3 regions of the Streptomyces sp. NPDC056231 genome follow, and region 1 is predicted to be linked to each of the others. Evidence: riboswitches for the same ligand, from Rfam matches in the RefSeq annotation. Region 1 holds a riboswitch; each other region holds the start of a gene.
What was found. Region 1 has a riboswitch for cyclic di-AMP ahead of ACNPQM_RS24300 (M23 family metallopeptidase). Riboswitches for the same ligand answer to the same signal wherever they lie in the genome.
Positions count from the first base shown of each region.

Region 2: linked by a shared signal. The riboswitch ahead of ACNPQM_RS03770 (M23 family metallopeptidase) and the one ahead of ACNPQM_RS24300 (M23 family metallopeptidase) in region 1 are both predicted to bind cyclic di-AMP.
Region 3: linked by a shared signal. The riboswitch ahead of ACNPQM_RS06020 (M23 family metallopeptidase) and the one ahead of ACNPQM_RS24300 (M23 family metallopeptidase) in region 1 are both predicted to bind cyclic di-AMP.

Region 1 is NZ_JBLVKW010000034.1:6,451-10,852, reverse strand. Features, by position in the region: gene ACNPQM_RS24310 (STM4011 family radical SAM protein) at 1-916, shown strand, start outside; gene ACNPQM_RS24305 (SGNH/GDSL hydrolase family protein) at 965-1,810, opposite strand; gene ACNPQM_RS24300 (M23 family metallopeptidase) at 1,977-2,894, opposite strand; cyclic di-AMP (ydaO/yuaA leader) riboswitch at 2,898-3,055, opposite strand; gene ACNPQM_RS24295 (alpha-galactosidase) at 3,338-4,402, opposite strand, start outside.
Region 2 is NZ_JBLVKW010000003.1:21,234-25,635, forward strand. Features, by position in the region: gene ACNPQM_RS03760 (PrsW family intramembrane metalloprotease) at 1-50, shown strand, start outside; gene ACNPQM_RS03765 (aldo/keto reductase) at 55-999, opposite strand; gene ACNPQM_RS03770 (M23 family metallopeptidase) at 1,155-2,243, opposite strand; cyclic di-AMP (ydaO/yuaA leader) riboswitch at 2,255-2,407, opposite strand; gene ACNPQM_RS03775 (PP2C family protein-serine/threonine phosphatase) at 2,839-3,993, opposite strand; tRNA gene ACNPQM_RS03780 (tRNA-Met) at 4,222-4,295, opposite strand; gene ACNPQM_RS03785 (SPFH domain-containing protein) at 4,395-4,402, opposite strand, start outside.
Region 3 is NZ_JBLVKW010000004.1:181,490-185,891, reverse strand. Features, by position in the region: gene ACNPQM_RS06030 (M16 family metallopeptidase) at 1-177, shown strand, start outside; gene ACNPQM_RS06025 (M16 family metallopeptidase) at 204-1,586, shown strand; cyclic di-AMP (ydaO/yuaA leader) riboswitch at 1,795-1,962, shown strand; gene ACNPQM_RS06020 (M23 family metallopeptidase) at 1,975-2,763, shown strand; gene ACNPQM_RS06015 (GntR family transcriptional regulator) at 2,977-3,696, shown strand; gene ACNPQM_RS06010 (HPr family phosphocarrier protein) at 3,890-4,171, opposite strand; gene ACNPQM_RS06005 (GNAT family N-acetyltransferase) at 4,337-4,402, shown strand, end outside.

The sequences.
Region 1 (4,402 bases):
GGATCTGACGATCCTCTATCGGGGTCCCCTGGCGTCGTGCGACTACGACTGCCCGTACTGTCCGTTCGCCAAGCGGCGCGACAGCCCGGAGCAGCTCCGTGCCGACCGCGCCGCGCTGGAGCGGTTCACCGCGTGGGCGGCGGCGCAGACCGGGGACAGGATCTCGGTGCTGTTCACACCGTGGGGCGAAGGGCTGGTCCGTTCCTGGTACCGCCGCGCGTTGGTGGAACTGGCGCAGCTGCCGCACATCGGCCGGGTCGCGATCCAGACCAATCTCAGCGGTCGTACACGGTGGCTGGCCGAGGCCGGCGGAGCCGACCGCGACAAGATCGCACTGTGGTGCACGTACCACCCGGGGCAGACACCGTACGACCGTTTCCTCGCCAGGTGCCGGGAGCTGTCCGCTCTCGGTGTCCGGTACAGCGTCGGTGTCGTCGGTCTCGAGGAGCATGTCGACGAGGCGCGGCGGCTCCGTACCGACCTGCCCGACGAGGTCTATCTCTGGGTCAATGCCGCTGAGGGGCAGAGCTACACGGACGAGGAGGCGGACCGCTGGACGACCCTCGACCCCCTGTTCCCGTACAGCCGTCACCCGCACCGCTCGGCAGGCATGCCGTGCCGGACCGGCGAGTCCGTCATCTCGGTGGACGGCGACGGCACGGTGCGCCGCTGCCACTTCGTCCCGGCCGAGCTCGGCAACCTGTACGACGGCAGCTACCGGCGCGCGCTCGGTCCGCGGGCCTGCCCGCTCAGCGTCTGCGACTGCCACATCGGCTATGTGCATCTGGAGACGCTGCCGTTGTACGACGTCTTCGCGGGTGGCGTCCTGGAGCGCATACCGGCCCGACGCCCGGACATACCGGCGCCCTCGGGGCGCCGGTTCCTGCCGGTGTCCCCCGTCGCCGGACCGGCCTGAAGCCCCCGAGAGGCAGAAGGGGAACGGGCCCGTCCGGCAGATGACGCCCTAAAGCGGCAGGAGGTCCGGCCGCTTCGCCTCGACGTGGTCGCCGGAGGACTCGCCGCGCAGGCGCCGCCCTATCCACGGAACCAGGTACTCACGCGCCCAGTGGATGTCGTCGCGCCGGACCTCCAGCGTGCCGCGCTGTGCCTGCGGGGGCCATTCCTGGTCGGGGTCGGCCGGCACATCGAGGCCGAGGACCTGGGCGGCGCGCAGCGCGACCCGGGTGTGCCCCTCGGGCGACAGGTGGAGCCGGTCGTCGTCCCAGGCCCGCCGGTCCTGCACGGACTTCAGCGACCAGAGGTCGAGGACCGGGCAGTCGTAGCGATCGGCGATGGAGCGCACATGGGCGGTGTACGTGGCGATCTTGCCGCGCAGATGACGCAGGACGGGAACGCCGCGGGTGTCGAAGCCGGTCGTCACCAGGACGGTGCCGACCGAGTCGGTGAGCTCGGCGACCGCGCGCTCGAAGCGCTCGGCCACGTCGTCGGGGTCGGTGCCGGGCCGGATGATGTCGTTGCCGCCCGCACAGAAGCTCACCAGATCGGGCGCGAGCTCCTTGGCGCGCGGTACCTGCTCCTCGACGATCTGGTCGAGGAGGCGTCCGCGTACGGCGAGATTGGCGTACCGGAAGATTCCATGCGCGGAGCCCTCGGGGCTCGTAGCCGCTTCGGGGTCCGGGAGCTGGTCCGCGAGAAGTACCGCGAAACGGTCCGCCCAGCCGACGAAGGTTCCGTCCGGGCCGGGGTCTCCGACTCCCTCGGTGAAGCTGTCGCCAATCGCTGCGTACGACCCGATGGCGCCATGCCGGTTGATGACGCCACGTTGATTGTTTCTCGAATCGTCTGCCACAAGCGCATATCCTGCACCGCCGAATGTGACCTACGCGACCGTAATAAAGGGTTGACGGGTGGTGAGATAGACCACCTGGTCAGGTTTTGGTAAACGGGGAATAAGTAAAGGGACGGCGCGCCGATGCGCACCGCCCCTTCACCGAGCCGACCGGATCAGCCGTGGATCAGACGTAGATCCCGTGCGAGGCCAGGAAGGCGATCGGGTCGATGTCCGACCCGTACGCCGGGCCGGTGCGGATCTCGAAGTGCAGGTGCGGGCCGGTGGCGTTGCCGGTGGCACCGGAGAGGCCGACCTGCTGGCCTGCGGTCACGGTCTGGCCCGCCGAGACGGAGAGCGAGGACATGTGGCCGTACTGCGAGTAGTGGCCGTCGGCGTGCTTGATGACGACCTGGTTGCCGTACGCGCCACCCCAGCCGGCGGTGACGACGGTGCCGGAGGTGATCGCCTTCACGCTGGTGCCGGTGGGAACCGGGAAGTCGATACCCGTGTGGCTGCCGCTGGACCAGTTGGAGCCGGAGGCACGGTAGGCGGTGGTGTGGTTGCCCGGGACGGGGTGGACGTAGCCGGAGCTGTTGCTCTGGCCGGCCGAGGTGGAGACCGTGGTGGTCTTGACGGAGTCCGAAGCCTTGGACTGCGACGCGGACTTGTCGGCCGAGGAGGTCGACGGAGCCGGGGCGGACTGCGTGGTGTCCGTCGTCGCGGCGGAGCCGGCCGGCTTGCCGCCGAGCGTGAGCTTCATACCCGGGAAAATCAGGCTCGGGTTCTCGCCGACGACCGTGCGGTTGTCCTGGTACAGCTTCTGCCAGCCGCCCTCGACCTGCTGCTCGGCGGCGATCTTCGACAGGTTGTCACCACCGACGACGGAGTACGTCCGGGTCTCGGCCTGCTTCTTCACGACCGGCGCGGCCTCGGCGGCGTGTGCGGCTGCCGACTGCGCGGTGGGCGCGGCCTGCTCCGCGGCGTGGGCACCGGTGGCGCCGAACAGCGGAAGGGCGATAACAGCCCCACCGGCACCGATAGCGGCGACGCCACGAGCGATCGTGCTGGACTTGGTACGGCGATGCTTACCCGATGCGGGCATGAAGAAGTTCCTCTCCGGCGCCTGCGAGGTGAGCTGTCGGGTTCGGGCTGGAGATGCCCGGTCGCAGTTCGCGACTTCACCCCGAGCCGGCCGGATTTCTCCGGGCGGCGGCTTACCTGGTTCCCCCGCTCCTGCCACACGTGAGTGGGTGCGAATTCCGGGCGGCGGCAGGATTTGGCGGTCCGTCCGGATTGAGGGTGACCGTAGGCGAGCGAGGACAGCGGAAACAAGCCACTCATTACTCAATGGATTCCGCACCGGGAAATCGGCGCGGAATCCCGGTCACCCTCTGTGGATTACGGATCTTGGCTTTCCGCGCGTCGTCAGGAATACCCATCCCTGGCACCACCACACACCGTCACGAATATGATCCCGCTCACGAGGAGGCCATCATCTCCCGTAGAAATAGGCTATGTTCCGCTAAAAGACGCAATACGGACACGTCACGGGCGTTCACCACGTCGGAGCCTCAGCACCTTCGCGTCCAGGTCCCCCCTCAGCCCGGTGTGCAGACCCTGATGCAGCAGCACAGCACCGTGGTGGACCGCCCCGGTGCCCAGGTCGGTGTAGGTCGCCGCGGGGTCGAGCCCGCGCAGCCGCAGGGCCGGCGGCCGCTCCCCGTACCGCTGTGCCTCCAGCCACATCAGCACCACGGCCTCGTCGCCGTGCACGTACTGCACGGCACTGAGCCCACCGCGTGGGGCACGCAACCGGTGCAGCGCGCCGTGCTGCACCGCGGGACGGATTTCCTTGTAGAGATCCACCCAGCTCCGCGCCTCGGCCAGCTCCTCGTCACTCCACTCGGTGAGATCCCCGCCGACCCCGAGCACCCCGGCCATCGCGCTGACGAAGCGGAAGCGCAGCGAACTGACCCTGCTGTTGAGCTGGACATTCGGACTGTCGGTGACCCAGGCGGCCATCACCCGCGCCGGATGGATCTGCCCGAAGCCCTCCTGGATGGCGAGCCGGTCGAGCGGGTCGGTGTTGTCGGAGGTCCACACCTGGTCGGTACGGGCGAGGATCCCCAGATCGATCCGGCCACCGCCGCCCGAGCAGGACTCGAAGGCGACGCCGGGGTGGGCGGCCCGCAGCCGGTCGATCAGCGCGTAGAGCGCGTCCACATGCGCGATCCAGAGCTTCTGCGGATAGCCCTCGCCCGGCCAGCCCGCATCGGTGAAGCAGCGGTTGAAGTCCCATTTCACATAGTCGATCGGGGCGCTGGAGAGCAGCCTGTCGAGCTGCTCCCACACATGGTTCTGCACATCGGTCCGGGCCACGTTGAGCACCAGCTGATGACGGAATTCGGTCCGGGTCCTCCCAGCGAAGTGCTGCACCCAGTCGGGGTGCGCGCGATACAGATCACTGTCGGCGTTCACCATCTCCGGCTCGACCCAGATGCCGAACTGCATGCCGAGTCCGTGCACTTCGTCGGCGAGCGGCTTCAGCCCGCCGGGGAACCGCTCGGGGTTGGGGGTCCAGTCACCGAGTCCGGCCCGGTCGCTGGTGCG
Region 2 (4,402 bases), on a different contig from region 1:
CCCACGGACAGCACCGCTACGGGAACCGGCCGCCCCAGCATCCCTGGTGACGGGTCAGGCGGACGCCTCGGTGAGTTCCGCCAGCTCCTGCTCGGTCAGCCGGAGGCCGGCCACGGCCACCAGCGCGGGCAGCTGCTCGACCGTGCGGGCCGAGGCGATCGGGGCGGCTACGGTCGGACGGGCGGCCAGCCAGGCCAGGGCGACGGTCGCGATCTCGGCGTCGCGCTCCTGGGCCACCTTGTCGAGCGCGGCCAGGACCTTCCGGCCCCGCTCCGACTCCAGGTAACCGCCGGCCTTCTCGGCCCGGGCGCTCTCCACCGACGTGCCCGGACGGTACTTGCCGGTGAGGAAACCGGAGGCCAGGGCGAAATACGGGACGGCGGCGAGACCGGCGCGGGCGGCGGTGTCCTGGAGCTCACCCTCGTAGGTGTCACGGGAGACGAGGTTGTAGTGCGGCTGCAGGACGACGTAACGGGCCAGCCCCTCGCGCTCGGAGAAGTCCAGGGACGCCTGGAGCCGCTCCGGGCTGATGTTGGAGGCGGCGATGGCGCGCACCTTGCCGTCCTTCACCAACCGGTCGAGGGCGGTGATGATCTCCTCGACCGGGACTGTCTCGTCGTCGAAGTGCGTGTAGTAGAGATCGATGTGGTCGGTGCCGAGCCGGCGCAGCGACTGCTCGGCCGCGGCCTTGATGGTGGTCGCGGAGAGCCCCTTGTACGCGGGGTGGGCGCCGACCTTCGTGGCGACGACGATGTCGGACCGGTTGGATCGCGCGGCGAGCCACTTGCCGATGACGGTCTCCGACTCGCCGCCCTCGTTGCCCGGGACCCAGGCGGAGTACGCGTCGGCGGTGTCGATGAAATTGCCGCCCGCCGCGGCATACGCGTCGAGGACGGCGAACGACTGCGCCTCGTCGGCGGTCCAGCCGAAGACGTTGCCGCCGAGGGCGAGCGGGAAGACCTGAAGGTCGGAAGAGCCGAGTCTGCGGAGAGTGGTCATAAGAGGATCAACGGATTCCAGCCGTGCCGCTATTCCATGCATGGTGCACGCGAAAGCCGTGGCCAAACAGACCGGCAGCCCTGACGTCGGGGGGTGAGCGTCAGGACTGCCGGGGATCGGTGGCGGGCCGGTGGGACCGGCCCGCGTTCATCGGGTCAGGGGGTGAGGCCCTTGTCGCGCAGCCAGGTCATCGGGTCGATGTCCGTGCCGCTCGGGGTGTGGACCTCCAGGTGGAGGTGGGGACCCGTCACATTTCCGGTGGCGCCGACGCGGCCGATGGTCTCACCGGTGGTGACCTTCTGGCCGACGCTGACGTCGATCGACGACTGGTGACAGAACCACAGCTCCGTACCGTCCTCGAGCTCCAGGACCGTGCGGTAGCCGTAGGAGCCGGACCAGCCCGCCGACTTGATGGTGCCGGTGTGGATGGCCTTGATCGGGGTGCCGGTCGGCGCCGCGAAGTCGAGACCGGTGTGGTAGCCGGAGGACCACATCGAACCGGCTTGGCCGAAGGTCGAAGTGATCGTGTACGAGGAAGTGGGGATGGCGTAACTGGCGGCCAGCTTGGCGAGCCGCTCGGCCTCGGCCTTCGCCTTCGCCTCTGCCTCCGCCTTCTTCTTCGCGGCCTCGGCCTTGGCCGCGGCAACGTCCTGCTTCTGCTTCGCCTCGGCCGCCGCCATCTCCGCGGCGGCCTTCTCCTTGGCAGCCTTGGCCTCCGCGTCGGCGGCGCTCTGCTGCTGCTCGGCCTGCTGGAGGATGCGGGCGCGGAGCGCTTCGCCGGCGTCGGTGGCACCCTGGTCGGCCTCGGCGGTGGTGATGCCCGCGCTGGTCAGCGGTGCGGCGTCGGTCTGGGCCTGGTCGGCGGCGGAGTCCTCGGAGAACAGTGCGCCCACGCCGGGGAGGGAGTTGGCGTCGGGGAGCTTTTCCGCGAGGGAATCGGGAAGGGAGATGGAGACCGGCGGCTTGCTCTGCGCGGTGGCCATGCCGCCCGCGCCGACGGCCGCGATGACGCCGACGCCGAGAACCGTGGAGCTACGGGCGAGCCCGGTGCGCTGCTTGGCGACGCGGTGCCTGCCGCGTACGGGGCGGATGGACTCCTCGGTGGGGTTCCATTCCTCCCAGGTCCGGTCGGTCTCTCCGAGGCCTTCGGTCCCGAACTCGGTGTCCGTCCCGGGCGCGTACTCAGTGGTGAAGTCGGAGCCGAACCGGGAAGGGGCTTCGGGGGCAGGCTTGTTGGACGCCACGGGGGCGCACTCCTTTCCTTCCTTCTCGCCTACCGGGTTAGCTGACGGGTTCGGAGCAGGAAGGTCTCCTACGGATTCCTCTGCCTCTCACGAGACAGAGATGCCCGATTCACCCCATGAAGGTGGTTCCCCGGTTCCCTTGCGGAATTCGGCGCTCGCGCGCGGTGCCGCCACTGACGACGGCTGGGACGACCGCGCTGCGTTATCGAACGTTAATAGACACCCAGGCCTGATTCCAAGCTGTTCCCATTGATCGTTCACGGTTTTGGCCCGGACTTTACTGGACACAACCGGTCGGAATCGGGCGAGTTGACCCGGACTCAGCCACTACTGTTTTTCTGACGTTGCGTCAAACGTTATGCAGAGCGACACTCTTCGATTACGCACGGTGGCCTAAGGGGAGCCCACAAAGTGGGAGTCCGATCAGCTCGCGGCGTCTGGTGCGTGCGATCGCAAGGTGGAGGGTCGCCCCGATACCGGTCGTATCGGGGCGAGCCCGACAACGCAGCGAGCGTGCGTGCCAGGCGTCGCGAGCCGGGCGCCCATTTTGTGAGCTCCTCCAAGGGCTGTCCCGTCCGCTCACCACAGCCGCGTCTCATTCCCGCCCGCGCCTCACGATCTTCACGGTCCTGCGCCGCGCCGGCTGCCCCTCCGCGGGCCGTACGACCGCGACCAGCGCCATGTCGTCGGTGGACTTGCCGCCCGTGTGCTGCCGTACGTCATCGGTCAGCGCGGACAGCAGCTCCTCGGGCCCGGGGAAGATCCGCCCACGCAGCCGGACCGCCGGGTCGTAGAACACCCCATGCTTGTCGCGCGCCTCGGAGAGACCGTCGGTGTAGAAGAGCAGCGTCGCCCCGGCGGCCAGACCCCAGGCGTCGGCCAGGTCCGGCCACACTCCCAGCCCCATGCCGAGCGGCAGCGCGGGCACGCTCGGCACCAGCAGCTCCACCCTTCCGTCGGGGTGGAGCAGCAGCGGCTCGGGGTGGCCACGGTTGACGATCCGCACCTCGGCACCACCGTGCGGGATCTCGGCGAGTACGGCGGTGACGAACCCCTCCACCGGATCGATCCCGCCGCGTCGCTCCCCCTCCCGTGCCAGCGCCCGCTCCAGCCGCTGCGCCACGTCCTCCAGCGAAGCCTCGTGCTCGGCGACCTCCCGGAACGCACCGATGATCACCGCCACCGCCTCGACCGCGTCGAGCCCCTTGCCCCGCACGTCTCCGACCACCAGCCGCACGCCGTGCGGGGTGTCCACCACGGCGAACAGGTCGCCGCCGACGAACTCGTCCGCCTGCGCCGCCTCGTACCGCGCGGCGACCTGCAGCCCGCCGATCCAGTCGTTCGGCTCCGGCAGCACGGCCCGCATGGCGGTCTCCGCGATGACCCGCGCCGAAGCCAGCTGTTCATTGCCTCGCGCCACGACTCTGTTGATGAAGAGGGCGAGGACCGAGGCGGTGAGCACGGTGACGACCTCGAGGGACGGCACGACCTGCAGCACCGTGCCGCTCTCGATCCGCAGGACGAGGATCGAGAGCAGCGAGGCGGCGCCGATACGGACGGTGCTCGCCCGTGAGAAGAACGGTGCGGCGGCCAGCGGGGCCGCCACGAACAGCGGCACGGCGGTGAACGGCGGCGGGGTGAGGATGTCGAACACGAGCCCGGCGACGATCAGCAGCGTCGGCAGCGCGCGGACGATCCGCCGGGAAGGGCTGTCGCCCCCGCCCCGCACTCCGCGCGGCCTCTCCGCCATCCCCACCTGTGCTCTCCTGCCCGGTACGCGCAGCGGCTCCTGCGGTCTCCTGCCAGATACGCCCCACGGCCTCCTGCCCGGTACATGCCTGGCTGCAGGCGGCGCCGCACCTCACTGACCAGGCTTGCCGGAGCGGCGTTGCGCGGCGACTCCGCATCGGCCGAAGGGGGGACGGAAAACACAAATCAGGCCCGGCACGCTCTGTGCGTGCCGGGCCTGATTTTTCAGTAGCGGGGACAGGATTTGAACCTGCGACCTCTGGGTTATGAGCCCAGCGAGCTACCGAGCTGCTCCACCCCGCGTCGGTGAACACAACTCTACGCCATCCGGGACGGGCGGTTGACCATCCACCGATCCGCCTGCGCTTGTCCGCTCCCACCACTGCCCCGAGGCGCCGAATCTCAGTTCG
Region 3 (4,402 bases), on a different contig from region 1:
GTCCAGCGGGTCCTCGACGTCACTGCGGACGAGGTCCAGGCGGCGGCCAGGGCCCAGCTGCGCCCCGACAACCGGGCGGTGCTCGTCTACGAGCCGGTCGAGCCGGCCGAATCCGCCGACGCGGAAGCCGACGAGACGGACACCGACACCGACGCGCACGAAGGGGCGGACAAGTGACCGACGCTGCCGCGACTGGAGTATCGATGGAGTACCACCCGCAGCCGACCCCCGGCACGGCCAGGCCCTGGGCCTTTCCCGCACCCGAGCGCGGCGCCTTGCCCAATGGGCTGACGGTGCTGCGCTGCCACCGTCCCGGCCAGCAGGTCGTCGCGGTCGAGATCTTCCTCGACGCCCCGCTGGAAGCCGAGCCCGAGGGGCTCGACGGCGTGGCCACGATCATGGCGCGGGCCCTTTCCGAGGGCACCGACAAGCACTCCGCCGAGGAGTTCGCCGCTGAGCTGGAGCGTTGCGGCGCCACCCTCGACGCACACGCCGACCATCCCGGCATGCGGGTCTCCCTGGAGGTTCCGGCATCCCGGCTGGCCAAGGCGCTCGGGCTGGTCGCCGAGGCGCTGCGGGCGCCGGCGTTCGCCGACAGCGAGATCGAGCGACTGGTGAACAACCGGCTCGACGAGATTCCGCACGAGCAGGCCAATCCGGCCCGTCGTGCCGCCAAGCAGCTCTCCAAGGAGCTCTTCCCGGCCACGTCGCGGATGTCACGCCCGCGCCAGGGCACCGAGGAAACGGTGGAGCGGATCGACTCCGCGGCCGTGCGCGCCTTCTACGAGGCCCATGTCAGGCCGTCCACCGCGACCGTCGTCGTCGTCGGCGACCTCACCGGTATCGACCTGGACGCCCTGCTCGCCGACACCATCGGCGACTGGACCGGGAACACTGTGGAGCCCCGTCCGGTCCCGCCGATCACCGCCGACGACACCGGCCGCGTGGTGATCGTCGACCGTCCGGGCGCCGTGCAGACGCAGCTGCTGATCGGCCGGATCGGCGCCGACCGGCACGACAGCGTGTGGCCGGCCCAGGTCCTCGGCACCTACTGCCTGGGCGGCACACTCACCTCCCGGCTGGACCGGGTGCTGCGCGAGGAGAAGGGCTACACCTACGGCGTGCGGGCCTTCGGTCAGGTCCTGCGCTCGACGGCCCCGGACTCCGCCTCCGGGGCGACCGGCGCGGCGATGCTGGCGATCAGCGGCTCGGTGGACACGGAGTCCACCGGACCGGCGCTCGACGACCTGTGGAAGGTCCTGCGGACCCTGGTGGCCGAGGGACTGACCGACGCCGAGCGCGAGACTGCTGTGCAGAACCTCGTGGGTGTCGCCCCGCTGAAGTTCGAGACGGCTGCCTCCGTCGCCGGCACGCTCGCCGACCAGGTCGAGCAGCACCTCCCGGACGACTACCAGGCGCAGTTGTACGCCCGCCTGGCCGAGACCGGCACGGTCGAGGCGACCGCGGCCGTGGTCAACGCCTTCCCCGTGGACCGGCTGGTCACGATTCTCGTCGGCGACGCTGCGCAGATCGAGGAGCCGGTCAGGGCGCTGGGCATCGGAGAGGTTTCCGTCGTCACCGGCTGATGCACCAAAGCCCCACAAAGAGGGGCGAAGAGAGACCCTGGCGAGTCACTTCCTGCCAGGGTCTTCCTTTTTGCCCGATTTGAGGCGAAAGCTTCTTGCTTGCCCTGTGGGATGCGCTACAAAGCGCCCTGTCCGTTTGGTGAATGAAAGTGCCCCCGCCTAGCGTCGGCTCCGCTGTCCGTCACTCGTATGCCGCATCCGTGGCGCCGGGCAGTGATCGCCGAGTCCCCGTCAGGCGCGAGCCCGGGGAGCCGGGGACCCATGCAGTCCTTGGGGTGAATCGGATGCCGTGACCTCCTGTGAGGCCGGGGATCCGTAGGAGACCTTCCTGCTCCGAACCCGTCAGCTAACCCGGTAGGCGAGAAGGAAGGAAAGGACCAGCTACTCCATGGCGTTCACCCGCCCCACCGGGAAGCACCGTGCCCCGAGCCGCCTGAAGCGCAGGAGCGCACGCGTCGCCGGAGTCGCGACGCTGGCGACCACCGGCGTCATCGGCGGACTGGCCTCTCCGGCCCTCGCCGCGGATGCCGAGGCCCCCTCCGGCAATGAAACCGGTCTGACCCAGATCGTCGCCATCGAGGACGCCCTCGCCGACCAGGTGGCCACCCAGGCCGAGGTGCAGAAGCGCCAGGCCGACGTCGCCACGAAGGCTGCCGAGGCTGCCAAGGCCGAGGCGGCGGCGAAGGCCAAGGCCGAGGCCGAGGCCCGCGCCAAGGCGGCCCGTGACGCGAAGGCCCGCGCCGCCCGTTCCGCCGAGCGCACCCGCCTGGGCTCCTATCAGCTCCCGGTCGCCGGTTCGTACGTCACCACCGGCTACAAGTCGAGCGGATCCCTCTGGTCCTCCGGTCGCCACTCGGGCATCGACTTCCACGCCGCTTCCGGCAGCTCCGTCGTCGCCGTCGGCGCCGGCACGGTCGTCGAGGCGGGCTGGGGCGGCGCATACGGCAACAACATCGTGCTGCGGATGACGGACGGCACGTACACCCAGTACGGCCACCTCTCCTCGATCGGCGTCTCCGTCGGCCAGACCGTCGGCGCGGGCCAGCAGATCGGCCTCTCCGGCTCGACCGGCAATTCCACCGGACCGCACCTCCACTTCGAGGCCCGCACCACGCCTTCGTACGGCTCCGACATGGACCCCGTGGCGTACCTGCGCGCCCATGGCGTGAACGTCTGACCGACGTCCCGTCCCCACACCCCGAAGGCCCCGGCTTCCGCCGGGGCCTTCGGGGTGTCCGCCCCTGCCGAACCGCCCGGCGGAACCGTCCCCGGGCCAGAAGGTATTCATGGTTTTCGGACCGGCTTCGGAAATGCGGTCGCCTTGCAATAGAGTCGCAGAACATGCGTCGATCGGCCGCGTTTCGCGGGGGATTAAGGCGGAGGTTCGGACATGCGCATTCCGGCGCAATCGGTATGCACGGCAATCCGTGACGAGATCGTCTCCGGTGTCTTCGAACGCGGTGGCAGACTCACCGAGGAGCTGCTCGCGCGTCGTTACGGGGTCTCCCGTGTCCCCGTGCGGGAAGCGCTGCGCACCCTGGAGTCCGAGGGCTTCGTGGTCACCCGCCGGCATGCCGGTGCCTGTGTCGCCGAGCCCACCGAACAGGAGGCCGCCGACCTTCTGGAGGTACGGATGCTGCTGGAGCCGCTGGGTGCGGCCCGTGCCGCGCAACGCCGCACCGAGGCACACCTCAAGGTGCTGCGCGGCCTGGTCAGGCTGGGTCAGGACAGAGCGCGGCGAGGTGCGGGGGAGGATCTGCACTCCCTGGGCAGCTGGTTCCACGAGACGCTCGCCCAGGCGTCCGGCAGCCCCGGGCTCATCGCGCTGCTCACCCAGCTACGCCACAAGATCGCCTGGATGTACGCGGTCGAGCAGCCGGCCCGCCCGGTCGACCACTGGGGTGAGCACGGAGCCATCGTGGACGCCGTGGCGCGCGGCGACGCGGATCGGGCCAGGGCGCTGGCCGCCCAGCACGCCGCGCGGGCCGCCGCCGCGCACCGGCTGCGCCGCGCGGGCGGTGCTCCGGGCCGCGATGCCGGCGCCCCCCGTTCCGGCGGCCGGGTGAGGACTTCGCAACATGCCGTAAACACCGCGAGCGGCCGGTATTAACACCTGCGCCGTATACAAGGTGAAGTAAGTGTGCGGGGCTTTCTTTTGGCTGCCCGAAATTCGCCCCGGAGGCATTGTCGGTATCAGAAAACGAAGGAGCCGCGATCCCGGTTGGGGGTATCGCGGCTCCGTCACGGAAATGGACCCGACAGGAACCGGCCGGAAAGGCTTCCCCCTGATCGGAATCCTGGAATCAGACGGTCTCCGGGAGCTCCTCGAGCCCCTCGGTGACCAGCTTCGCCAGCCGGTCGAGCGCGGCCTCGGCGTCGTCCGCCTCGGAGGCGAGCACGATCTCCTCGCCGCCGTGCGCGCCGAGACCGAGCACCGCGAGGATGGAGGCGGCGTTCACCGGGGGGCCGTCGGGCTTGGCGATCGTGACGGGGATGCCGGACGCCGTGGCCGCACGAACGAAGATGGAAGCGGGGCGGGCGTGCAGGCCCTCGGTCCAACCGACATTGACGCGACGCTCAGCCATGGTTCTGCCCTTCACGGATCAATGATTGTCCAGACCAGCCTCTCACGCAGTGCCCTGTTGCCCGCCGACCCGCGACCCGGCCCGTGCTGCACGGCTGATCGGAGCTCTCGGACTGCCCTGGCCCCGTGCCCTGGGCGACTGCTGACCGCGCCGTAGGCTTTGCCCATGCAGCCCACGCCGGAGCAGAGTCCGCACCACGTGTACCCCGACCACTGGGAAGCGGATGTGGTG